Linked DNA regions of Kitasatospora fiedleri. The protein of the gene in region 1 binds, or shares a complex with, the protein of each later gene. Links are inferred from orthologs where the notes say so. Each region holds a gene or a part of one and is shown in the gene's direction. Other genes may lie near its edges.

Region 1 (4,231 bases):
GGGGCCGACGGTGACCGGCACGCGATTGTCCAGTTTACCCATGTCGGCGGGCCCCAGGCGCGGAGCCTCCCGGATCTCCAGGCCGATGCCGTGCCCCAGGGCGTGCACGGAGCGCTCGGCGTGGCCCGCGGCCTGGAGGATCGAGCGGGCCGCGTCGTCCGGGACGTGCTGCTCGACGCCGGGGCCGAGGGCCTCCCGGCCGGCCCGCTGGGCGTGGAAGACCAGCCGGTGCAGCTCGACCTGCCAGGCGGCGGGGCGGCGCCGATCACGAAGGTGCGGGCGGTGGAGATGCCGTAGCCGCGGTAGCTGGCGCCGAGCGCGACGGTGAGGAAGTCGCCCTCCTCGACCCGGCGGTCGGTGGGCTGGTGGCGCTCCAGGCCGGAGTGGGTGCCGGTGCCGACCGAGACCGGGAAGGCGGCCCGGTCGGCGCCGTGGTCGATCATCCGGCGCTCCAGCTCCATCGCCAGGTGCCGCTCGGTGCGGCCGACCAGGATGGATTCGAGCAGCTCGCCGAGGGCCTGGTCGGCGATCTCGGCGGCGATCCGCAGGTCGGCGATCTCGTGCTCGTCCTTGACCACCCGCAGCCGCTCGACCGCCCGGTCCAGGTCCAGCAGCCGGTCCGCCTGCGCCAGCCGGGCGACGGCGCGGTGCCGGGCCACCGTGAGGTCGTGCTCCTCGACGGCCAGGTCGCGCACCCGCAGCCGGGCGGCGGCCTCGGCGGCGGCGCACGCGGCGTCGGCCTCGCCGGGCACCGGCAGCCGGGTGACCTCCGGGTCGAGCCGCCGCTCGCCGCCCTCGCCGCCCTCGGCCGGCTCGGCGTCCTCGGCACCGCGAGCACCGCGCGCTCGCGGGTGAGCAGCAGCGCGGCGCCCAGCGGCGGGCAGCCGGTCAGGTAGCGGACGTTGGCGGCGCGCGTGATCAGCGCGGCGTCGGCCCCGGCGGCGCTGCAGTGCTCGCGGAGGCGTTCGCGTCGTTCGGCGTGCGCGTCGGACATGCTCCGAGCCTACGAACGGGGGCCCCGGGGCGCCCGTCGGGGCGGGCCGTCGGGTGGGGAATGCCCGGCGGGCGGCCGCGTTGTGACCTGATGAAAACGGCAATCGTTGCCGGGAGAAGGACGGAGAGGAGGCGGGCATGGCACGCAGCGAACTGCGACCGGTGGTCACGCTCCGGTCGACGGCGGGCACCGGGTTCACCTACGCGACGCGGAAGAACCGCCGCAACGACCCGGACCGGATGGTGCTGAGGAAGTTCGATCCGGTGGCCGGGCGGCACGTGGAGTTCCGCGAGGCCCGCTGAGGCGCCCGGGAGGCCCGGGCGCCCGAAAGACCAGACCGACCGACACACGGCGAGGAGGAGCAGTCATGCAGCAGGGAATTCACCCCGACTACCGTCCGGTGGTGTTCCGCGACAAGACCGGGGGCCTGTCGTTCCTGACCCGTTCCACCGCCGCGAGCGGGCGGACGGTCGAGTGGGCCGACGGGCGGACGTACCCGGTGGTGGACGTCGAGACGTCCTCGGCGAGCCACCCGTTCTACACCGGCAAGGCCCGGCTGATGGACACCGAGGGCCGGGTGGAGCTGTACCGGCGCAGGTACGGCGGCTGACGGCGCACGGCGTGACGCGAAGGGCCCCGGGGCTTCCCCGGGGCCCTTCGCCCGTGTCCGGCCGACGGTCGGCGGTCGGTCGTCGGCCGGCTGTCGGTTACGCGCCGGGCGGGGGGACCGAGACCACCATGGTGACCAGGCAGGGCGCGTCGCCGTCGTTGCGGTAGCCGTGCGCGGTGCCGGCCTCGTAGGAGGCGGTGGCCCCGGCCGGGACGCGGTGCTCGCGGCCGTCCAGGGTGAGGGTGAGCACGCCCTCGTCGACCCGGGCGATCTCGACGGTGCCGGGCGGGTGCGGGTCGGAGGCGTGCGACTCGCCGGGGTGCAGCCGCCAGGACCACAGCTCCAGCGGCCCGGGGGCCTCGGCGCCGCCGAGCAGGGTGCCGCTGCCGCCCCCGGGGCCGTTCCACAGCCGGACGGCCTGCTCGGCGGGACGATCCGGACGGCGGAGGTCTCGTCGTAGTCGAGCAGCCGGGCGATCGAGACCCGAGCGCGTCGGCGAGCCGGACCACGGTGCCCACGCTCGGGTTGGTGCGGGCCTGTTCGATCTGGACGACCATGCCGCGGCTGACCCCGGAGCGGGCGGCCAGGGCGTCCAGGGTGTGGCCGCGTTCGAGCCGCAGGCGCTTGAGGTTGCGGGCGAGGGCCTGGGTGACGAGATCGGCGTCCGGCACGGGCAGTCCAATATTCTGGTTGGGCGAGTGCAGCAGGTTGAACTATGCTGCGGCGGCATCGACAGATCCACCGACTGTACTGCGGGGTCCACCATGCTGTCCGCCTACCGGCTCCTCCGGTGAGCGCCGCGTTCGCGCTGCTCGCCAGCCTGCTCTGGGGCGTCGCCGACTACGGGGGCGGGGCGATCACCCGGCGGGTGCCCGCGCTGACCGTGGTGGTGCTCTCCCAGTCGGCCGCCGCCGCGGTGCTCGCGGTCGCGGTGACCGCCACCGGCGGCTGGCCGGGGGCGTCCCCCGTCCTCTGGTACGCGGTGGCGGCGGGCGTGGTCGGGCCGTTCGCGCTGCTGGCGTTCTACCGGGCGCTGGCGCTCGGGCCGATGGGCGTGGTGTCGCCGCTGGCCACCGTCGGCGTGCTGGTGCCGATCGGCGTCGGCCTGTTCCTCGGCGAACGGCCGGGCGCCGTCCAGGGGTTGGGCATCGCGGTGGCCGTCGCCGGGGTCGCCCTGGCGGGCGGCCCGCAGCGCGGCGGGCCCGCGGTCGGGCGGCGGGTGCTGGTGCTGACGCTGGGCGCGGCGTTCGCCTTCGGGGCGGTGCTGGCCCTGGTCGCGCACGCCAGCGCGGGCGGCGCCCTGCTGCTGACGCTGTGCGTGCAGCGGCTGACCAACGCGGTGGTCGGGGCCGGGATGCTGGCCGCCGCGGCCCGCCGACAGCCCCTCGGGCTTTCGGCGGGCGCCCGGTCGCTGCCCGCGCTGACCGCCGTCGGGGTGGCCGACGTGGCCGCGAACGGCCTGTACGCGGCCGCCTCGCACCTGGGCTCGGTGGCGGTGGCGGCCGTGCTGGCCTCGCTCTACCCGGTGGTCACCGCGCTGATGGCGCGCGGCCTGCTGAAGGAGCGGCTGCTGCGGGTGCAGGTGGTGGGCGCGGGCCTCGCGGTGGCCGGGACGCTGATCCTGGCCGCCGGTTGACGCCCCGTCAGGACGCGTCCGCCCCCGCGCCGCCGAACGCCCGGAGCGCTTGGCGATCCGCCAGTAGCCGATCGCGGCGGCCCAGACCACCACGAACAGGCCGACGATCACGAAGCCGACGTTGTCCAGGCCGAGGCCCGCGATCCAGCCGGTGACGGGGTCGGTCAGGTCGAACTTGTCGTGCAGCACGGCGACCAGCTCGATGGTGCCGATCACGAAGGCCACCGCGATCGACAGCCCGGTGATGGTCAGGTTGTAGTACACCTTGCGGACCGGGTTCGAGAACGCCCACTGGTAGGCGATGTTCATGAACGTGCCGTCCAGGGTGTCGAACAGGCTCATCCCGGCGGCGAACAGCAGCGGCAGGCAGACCACCGCGTACCAGGGCAGGCCGGAGGCCGCGCCGGAGCCCGCCATCACCATCAGGGTGACCTCGGTGGCGGTGTCGAAGCCCAGACCGAGCACCATGCCGACCGGGAACATCTGCCCGGGGCGGCTGATCGAGCGGGTGGCCCGGTTCAGCAGCCGGGCCAGGAAGCCCCGGGCGTCCAGGTGCTTCTCCAGCTCGGCCTCGTCGTACTCCCCGGCCCGCATCGCCCGGAACACCCGCCAGATGCCCAACAGGGCGACCAGGTTGAGCGCCGCGATCAGGTAGAGGAAGGCGCCGGACGCGGTGGTGCCGACGGTGCCCAGCACCTGGTGGGTGGTCGAGTCCTCGTCCATCAGGGTGCCCGCCAGCGCCGCGCCCCCGGCCACCAGGGCGGCCATCAGCACCACCATCGAGGAGTGGCCGAGCGCGAACCAGAAGCCCACCGAGACCGGGCGGCGGCCGTCCGCCATCAGCTTGCGGGTGGTGTTGTCGATCACCGCGATGTGGTCGGCGTCGAAGGCGTGCCGCATCCCCAGGGTGTACGCGGTGACGCCCAGGCCGACGCCGAACACCTGGGTGCCGACCCGGTAGTCGTGCGGCACCACCAGGAACAGCAGCGTC
Region 2 (2,953 bases), 1.9 Mb from region 1 along the record:
GACCGCAAGACCATCCGGCAGAACAAGCTCCCCGGCTACGTGCTGGTCCGGATGGACCTCACCCCGGAGTCCTGGGGCGTCGTGCGCAACACCCCCGGTGTCACCGGCTTCGTCGGCAACGCCTACGACCCGTACCCGCTGACCCTGGACGAGGTCGTCAAGATGCTCGCCCCCGACGTGGAGCGCGCCGCCGCCAAGGAGGCCGGCAAGGCCTCGCCGGTGCGCCCGGTCGAGGTGCAGGTGCTGGACTTCGAGGTCGGCGACTCGGTCACCGTCACCGACGGTCCGTTCGCCACCCTGCAGGCGACCATCAACGAGATCAACCCCGACTCGAAGAAGGTCAAGGGCCTGGTGGAGATCTTCGGCCGGGAGACCCCGGTCGAGCTCTCCTTCGACCAGATCCAGAAGAACTGACCCACAGGTCTCCGGTGCCGGGGCGGGGCGAGAGCCTCCGCCCCGGCACCGTTTTGGTCCGGCACCGCCTCAGCGGTTAGCCTGGTCCGATGTGTGTCCTGGCGGCCGGGTTTCGCCCCGGGGCCGGGCACATCAGCAATCACCTCTCGGAAGGACCCGGAGAGACATGCCTCCCAAGAAGAAGAAGGTCACGGGGCTCATCAAGCTCCAGATCAACGCCGGTGCGGCCAACCCGGCCCCGCCGGTCGGCCCCGCGCTGGGTCAGCACGGCGTCAACATCATGGAATTCTGCAAGGCGTACAACGCGGCCACCGAGTCGCAGCGCGGCATGATCGTGCCGGTGGAGATCACGGTCTACGACGACCGCTCCTTCACCTTCGTCACGAAGACCCCGCCGGCCGCTCGCCTGATCCTCAAGGCCGCGGGCGTCGACAAGGGCTCCAAGGAGCCGCACAAGACCAAGGTCGCCAAGCTGACCTCGGCCCAGGTGCGCGAGATCGCCACCACCAAGCTGCCCGACCTGAACGCCAACGACCTGGACGCCGCGGAGAAGATCATCGCCGGCACCGCCCGGTCGATGGGCATCACCGTCGAGGGCTGACCAGCCCGTACGTCCTTCCGTGGTAGGGCCCAGCGCGGCCCGTCGGTACCACGACTCCATTAACCACAGGAGCAGCAGTGAAGCGCAGCAAGGCCCTCAAGGCCGCGGACGCCCAGGTCGACCGCGCCCGGATCTACGCCCCGCTCGAGGCCGTCCGCCTCGCCAAGGCGACCTCCACCTCGAAGTTCGACGGCACCGTCGAGGTCGCCATGCGTCTGGGCGTCGACCCGCGCAAGGCCGACCAGATGGTCCGCAGCACCGTCATCCTCCCGCACGGCACCGGTAAGACCGCCCGGGTCCTGGTCTTCGCGAACGGTGAGCGTGCCGAGGCCGCGCGTGCCGCGGGTGCCGACATCGTCGGCTCCGACGAGCTGATCGACGAGGTCGCCAAGGGTCGTCTGGACTTCGACGCCGTCGTCGCCACCCCGGACCTGATGGGCAAGGTCGGCCGCCTGGGCCGCGTGCTCGGTCCCCGTGGCCTGATGCCGAACCCGAAGACCGGCACCGTGACCCCGGACGTCGCCAAGGCCGTCAACGAGATCAAGGGCGGCAAGATCGAGTTCCGCGTCGACAAGCACTCGAACCTCCACCTGATCATCGGCAAGACCTCGTTCTCCGACGAGCAGCTGGTCGAGAACTACGCCGCCGCGCTCGACGAGGTCCTCCGGGCCAAGCCGTCCGCCGCCAAGGGCCGCTACCTGAAGAAGATCGCCTTCTCCAGCACGATCGGCCCCGGCATCCAGGTCGACCCGAACCGCACCCGCAACCTCCTCGTCGAGGAGGACCCGGCGGCGGTCTGACCCGGAGTCAGCCCCCGCGCGGAGCACGCCTGACCGGGCCCGCACCCCCTCGGGGGTGCGGGCCCGGTGGTCTGTGCAAACGGTTTGCGCGGCCGTCGGAGCGGTTCGGTAGAGTCCGGAGGTCATCACCAGGATGAGAATCCGATTAGAGGGGGACCTCCGTGCGCGCACTGCGTACCCTTGCCGTGGCCTGTCTGGCCCTCGGCGCCCTGACCGCCTGCAGCAGCTCCGGCTCGACCGGCTCGACCGCTGCGAACAGCCCGGCCGGCTCCACCGCCCCGGCGGGCGGCACCGGCAGCACGGGCGCCTCCGCCCCGGCGGCGGACGGAGCCGGCCAGGGCGGGGCCAAGCTCGCGCCCAAGGAGGCCCTGCTCGCCTCGGCCGCGGTCATGGACAAGGCGGGCAGTGCCAAGCTGACCGTCAAGGGCGGCGAGACCGACGGCACCGCCGACTACGTCTGGGCCTCCCCGTCCTCCTTCCTGCTCACCAGCAAGACCGAGGGCAAGGACGTCAACGTCCTGTTCACCGGCGACCAGATGTACATCGGCGCCACCCCCGAGATGGCCGCCGTGGCCCAGGGCAAGAAGTGGATGGTCATCAGCACCAAGGACGCCGCCGGCGCCGACAGCGCCGAGGCCGGCTCCTTCGCCGCGATGATGCAGCTGATGAACCCGTCGGTGCAGCTGACCGCCGCCGCGCCCACCGCCACCCTGGTCGGCACCGAGACCGTGGCCGGCCAGAGCGCCACGCACTACCGCAGCGAGCTCAAGGTGGACGACCAGGTCGCCAAGATGCAGCTCGACCCGGCGCTCAAGGCCCAGGTGCTCGCCGAGCTCAAGAAGAAGAGCGGCACCGCCACCGTCGACCTGTGGATCAACGCCAAGGGCGAGCTGGTCCAGCAGTCCAGCGTCGACCCGACGGCCGAGACCGGCGACGCGACCAACGTGGTCACCTACGCCCAGCTGGGCTCGGTCAAGGCCACCCCGGCCCCGGCCGCCGCCGAGGTGTTCTCCCTCTCCGACCTGCTCCAGCAGTAGCGGTACCCGCGTCCGGGCCCTGGGGGTGGCTCCGGGGCCCGGACGGGCCGCATGGCATCGTGGGGGGACGGACGGGCACGAGAGCGGGAGGAGGACCTGAT
Region 3 (3,040 bases), 1.9 Mb from region 1 along the record:
ATTCCGTACGGCGACCTGATCGACCGGCTCAGCCCGGTGGTCGCGGTGGCCGCCGCGGCCGCCGCGGACGACCCGCTGCTGGTCGGCGAGGAGAAGCTGCTCGACACCACCGTCCGGCACTACCGGGTCACCCTCGGCGCCGCCCGGTACGCCGCCGCGCAGACCCAGCTCGACCCGGCCCGGCGGCAGGCGCTGGAGACCGCGCTGGGCCCCGGCGACGTGGTGCTCGACCTCTGGCTCGACGACGGCGACCAACTGGTCCGGCTGCGCCGGGCCGCCGCCGCGGTGGACACCGTCGACTACAGCGAGTTCGGCAGCTCCGCGCTCTCGGTCCAGGCCCCCGCCGAGGCCGACACCGCGCCCGGCACCGGCGCCAGCCCGCCGGCCTTCCCGTAGGGCGGTCCGGCTTCCCCGGGGGCGATTTGGTCAAACCCGTCCCGTCCCGTTACGCTGGCCGAGCCAAAGACCGCTGGTTGTCGCCGCGCCCCGCGAGGGGAACGGCACCGAAGGGTCCGCACTCGTTGCGGATCGCCCGCGCAGGTTGTGGAGCCTAGTGAGGACTTCCGGACCGATCCGGTCCGTCGAGGTCACTGCGAGCCCCGTGCGCCTGCGCGCCGGGGCTTCTTCGTTTTCCCGGGGTCCGCGGCGATGGATGGTCGACTTCTCGAAGGTCGGCCCGACTTCGACATCACGGAAGGAGGCGTAAGCCTATGGCCAGGCCCGACAAGGCTGCCGACGTCGCCGAGATCACGGACAAGTTCCGTGCCTCCAGCGCCGCCGTTCTGACCGAGTACCGCGGTCTCACGGTGAAGCAGCTGAAGACGCTGCGTCGCTCGCTCGGCGGCAACGCCGATTACGCCGTGGTGAAGAACACGCTGACCAAGATCGCGGCCAACGAGGCCGGGATCTCCGAGCTCGACGACCTGTTCGCCGGTCCGACGGCTGTCGCCTTCGTCACCGGTGACCCGGTGGAGTCGGCGAAGGCTCTGCGTGACTTCGCCAAGGAGAACCCTGCTCTCATCATCAAGGGCGGTGTCCTTGACGGTAAGGCGCTGTCCGCCGATGAGATCAAGAAGCTCGCGGACCTCGAGTCCCGCGAGGTGCTGCTCGCCAAGCTGGCGGGCGCCCTGAAGGCCAAGCCCTCCCAGGCTGCCGCCGTGTTCCAGGCGCTCCCGTCCAAGCTCGTTCGCACCGTGGAAGCGCTGCGCGAGAAGGTCGAGCAGGGCGGTGCCGGTACTCCGGCTCCCGCCGAGGACGCGGAGTAACCACTCCCGTCCCAGCGGGCCCGTAAGCACGCCCGCCAACCCGTACATCCGGCACCTGCCGATTTAGTGGAAGGACGCCAATCATGGCGAAGCTCAGCACCGAGGACCTGCTCGAGCAGTTCGAGGGCATGACCCTGATCGAGCTCTCCGAGTTCGTGAAGGCCTTCGAGGAGAAGTTCGACGTCACCGCCGCCGCCCCGGTCGCCGTTGCCGGCGTTGCAGGTCCGGGCGCCCCGGCCGAGGCCGTCGAGGAGCAGGACGAGTTCGACGTCATCCTCGAGGGTGCCGGCGACAAGAAGATCCAGGTCATCAAGGAGGTGCGCGCCCTCACCTCCCTCGGCCTGAAGGAGGCCAAGGACCTCGTCGACACCGCCGGTGCGAAGGTCCTGGAGAAGGTCGCCAAGGACGTCGCGGAGAAGGCCAAGGCCCAGCTCGAGGGCGCCGGCGCCAAGGTCACCGTCAAGTGACTCCCTCCTCTCTCTGAGAGGTGCTCCACGGGCCGGGTCGGCCACCCTTCGGGGTGGCCGACCCGGCCTGCGCGCGTTCCGGGCCGGGTCGGCCGGGGTTGCTCCCGATGGCCCAAGCCGGACTCGGCCGCTGTCGGGGCCCGGGGGTAGGGTGATCGCTGTCACCGGCCCTCCCGCTGCGGGCGGCGTGTAACGCGCGGCGAGGTCCGGACGATGGGCAGTGCGAGGTCCACACCCTGGTGCGGGCCTTGACGAACAGCACGAGGCGCGCGATTCTCGAGGCGCGTGCCCAAGCGGAACCGCCTCCGATGCATATTCGGCGGCGGCACTGGGAAGGTTCCCGGTGACGCAGACGTGGGTGCGACGGCCCGGCCGGTGAGGGATCACTGCCCGGGTTGTCGGTTGTACGGGAGGAGCGTCCGATTCGGTCTCCGAATCAGGGCTTGCTAGCAGTGTTGCCTTTGGCTACACTGTCCCTTTGCGCTGCCTGTTAGCTGCTCCGTGACTCGTCGCCCGGAGTGGTCCCTGTCCTGACCTGGGGTTTTCCGCCTCGGCCAAGGCCCGGCCGGTATGCGCGTAGTGAGCTCCGAGCCCTCGGAAGGACCCCCCTCTTGGCCGCGCCGCGCAACGCCTCGAACAATTCCGCATCCACCGCCCCGCTCCGCGTCTCGTTCGCGAAGATCAAGGAGCCCCTCGAGGTCCCGAACCTCCTGGCCCTGCAGACCGAGAGCTTTGACTGGCTGCTCGGCAACGCGGCCTGGAAGTCCCGGGTCGAGGCTGCCCTGGAGAGTGGTCAGGACGTCCCCACCAAGTCCGGTCTGGAGGAGATCTTCGAAGAGATCTCCCCGATCGAGGACTTCAGCGGGTCGATGTCCCTGACCTTCCGGGACCACCGTTTCGAGCCGCCGAAGAACTCCATCGACGAGTGCAAGGACCGCGACTTCACCTTCGCGGCCCCGCTCTTCGTCACCGCGGAGTTCACCAACAACGAGACCGGTGAGATCAAGTCCCAGACCGTGTTCATGGGCGACTTCCCGCTCATGACCAACAAGGGCACGTTCATCATCAACGGCACCGAGCGTGTCGTCGTGTCCCAGCTGGTCCGCTCCCCGGGCGTCTACTTCGACTCCACCCTGGACAAGGTGTCCGACAAGGACATCTTCTCCGCCAAGATCATCCCCTCCCGCGGTGCCTGGCTGGAGATGGAGATCGACAAGCGCGACATGGTCGGTGTCCGCATCGACCGCAAGCGCAAGCAGTCGGTCACCGTGCTGCTCAAGGCCCTCGGCTGGACCACCGAGATGATCC

What was found. The genes of interacting proteins can lie anywhere in the genome.
Region 2: QMQ26_RS06440 (region 1) and rplA share a complex: the UniProt entries of both Escherichia coli proteins name them as parts of the 50S ribosomal subunit. The link is inferred for Kitasatospora fiedleri from one-to-one orthologs.
Region 3: QMQ26_RS06440 (region 1) and rplL share a complex: the UniProt entries of both Escherichia coli proteins name them as parts of the 50S ribosomal subunit. The link is inferred for Kitasatospora fiedleri from one-to-one orthologs.

Annotation. Positions count from the first base shown.
Region 1 is NZ_OX419519.1:1,319,166-1,323,396, forward strand. Bases 294-2,982 are described here. They hold QMQ26_RS06440 (type B 50S ribosomal protein L31), read left to right. Parts: upstream 294-1,361; coding sequence 1,362-1,604; downstream 1,605-2,982. Other genes in these bases: rpmG (50S ribosomal protein L33), read left to right, coding at 1,132-1,296; QMQ26_RS06450 (DMT family transporter), read left to right, coding at 2,395-2,982. Outside these bases: more of QMQ26_RS06450, read left to right, coding at 2,983-3,240.
Region 2 is NZ_OX419519.1:3,240,457-3,243,409, reverse strand. Bases 204-2,953 are described here. They hold rplA (50S ribosomal protein L1), read left to right. Parts: upstream 204-1,092; coding sequence 1,093-1,815; downstream 1,816-2,953. Other genes in these bases: QMQ26_RS14890 (hypothetical protein), read left to right, coding at 2,952-2,953; QMQ26_RS14895 (hypothetical protein), read left to right, coding at 2,001-2,852; rplK (50S ribosomal protein L11), read left to right, coding at 581-1,015; nusG (transcription termination/antitermination protein NusG), read left to right, coding at 204-414. Outside these bases: more of nusG, read left to right, coding at 1-203. UniProt on the Escherichia coli protein: One of the primary rRNA binding proteins, it binds very close to the 3'-end of the 23S rRNA. Forms part of the L1 stalk. It is often not seen in high-resolution crystal structures, but can be seen in cryo_EM and 3D reconstruction models.
Region 3 is NZ_OX419519.1:3,237,011-3,240,050, reverse strand. The notes cover bases 204-3,040. They hold rplL (50S ribosomal protein L7/L12), read left to right. Parts: upstream 204-1,348; coding sequence 1,349-1,732; downstream 1,733-3,040. Other genes in these bases: rpoB (DNA-directed RNA polymerase subunit beta), read left to right, coding at 2,344-3,040; rplJ (50S ribosomal protein L10), read left to right, coding at 711-1,265; QMQ26_RS14890 (hypothetical protein), read left to right, coding at 204-396. Outside these bases: more of QMQ26_RS14890, read left to right, coding at 1-203. UniProt on the Escherichia coli protein: The binding site for several of the GTPase factors involved in protein synthesis (IF-2, EF-Tu, EF-G and RF3). Is thus essential for accurate translation.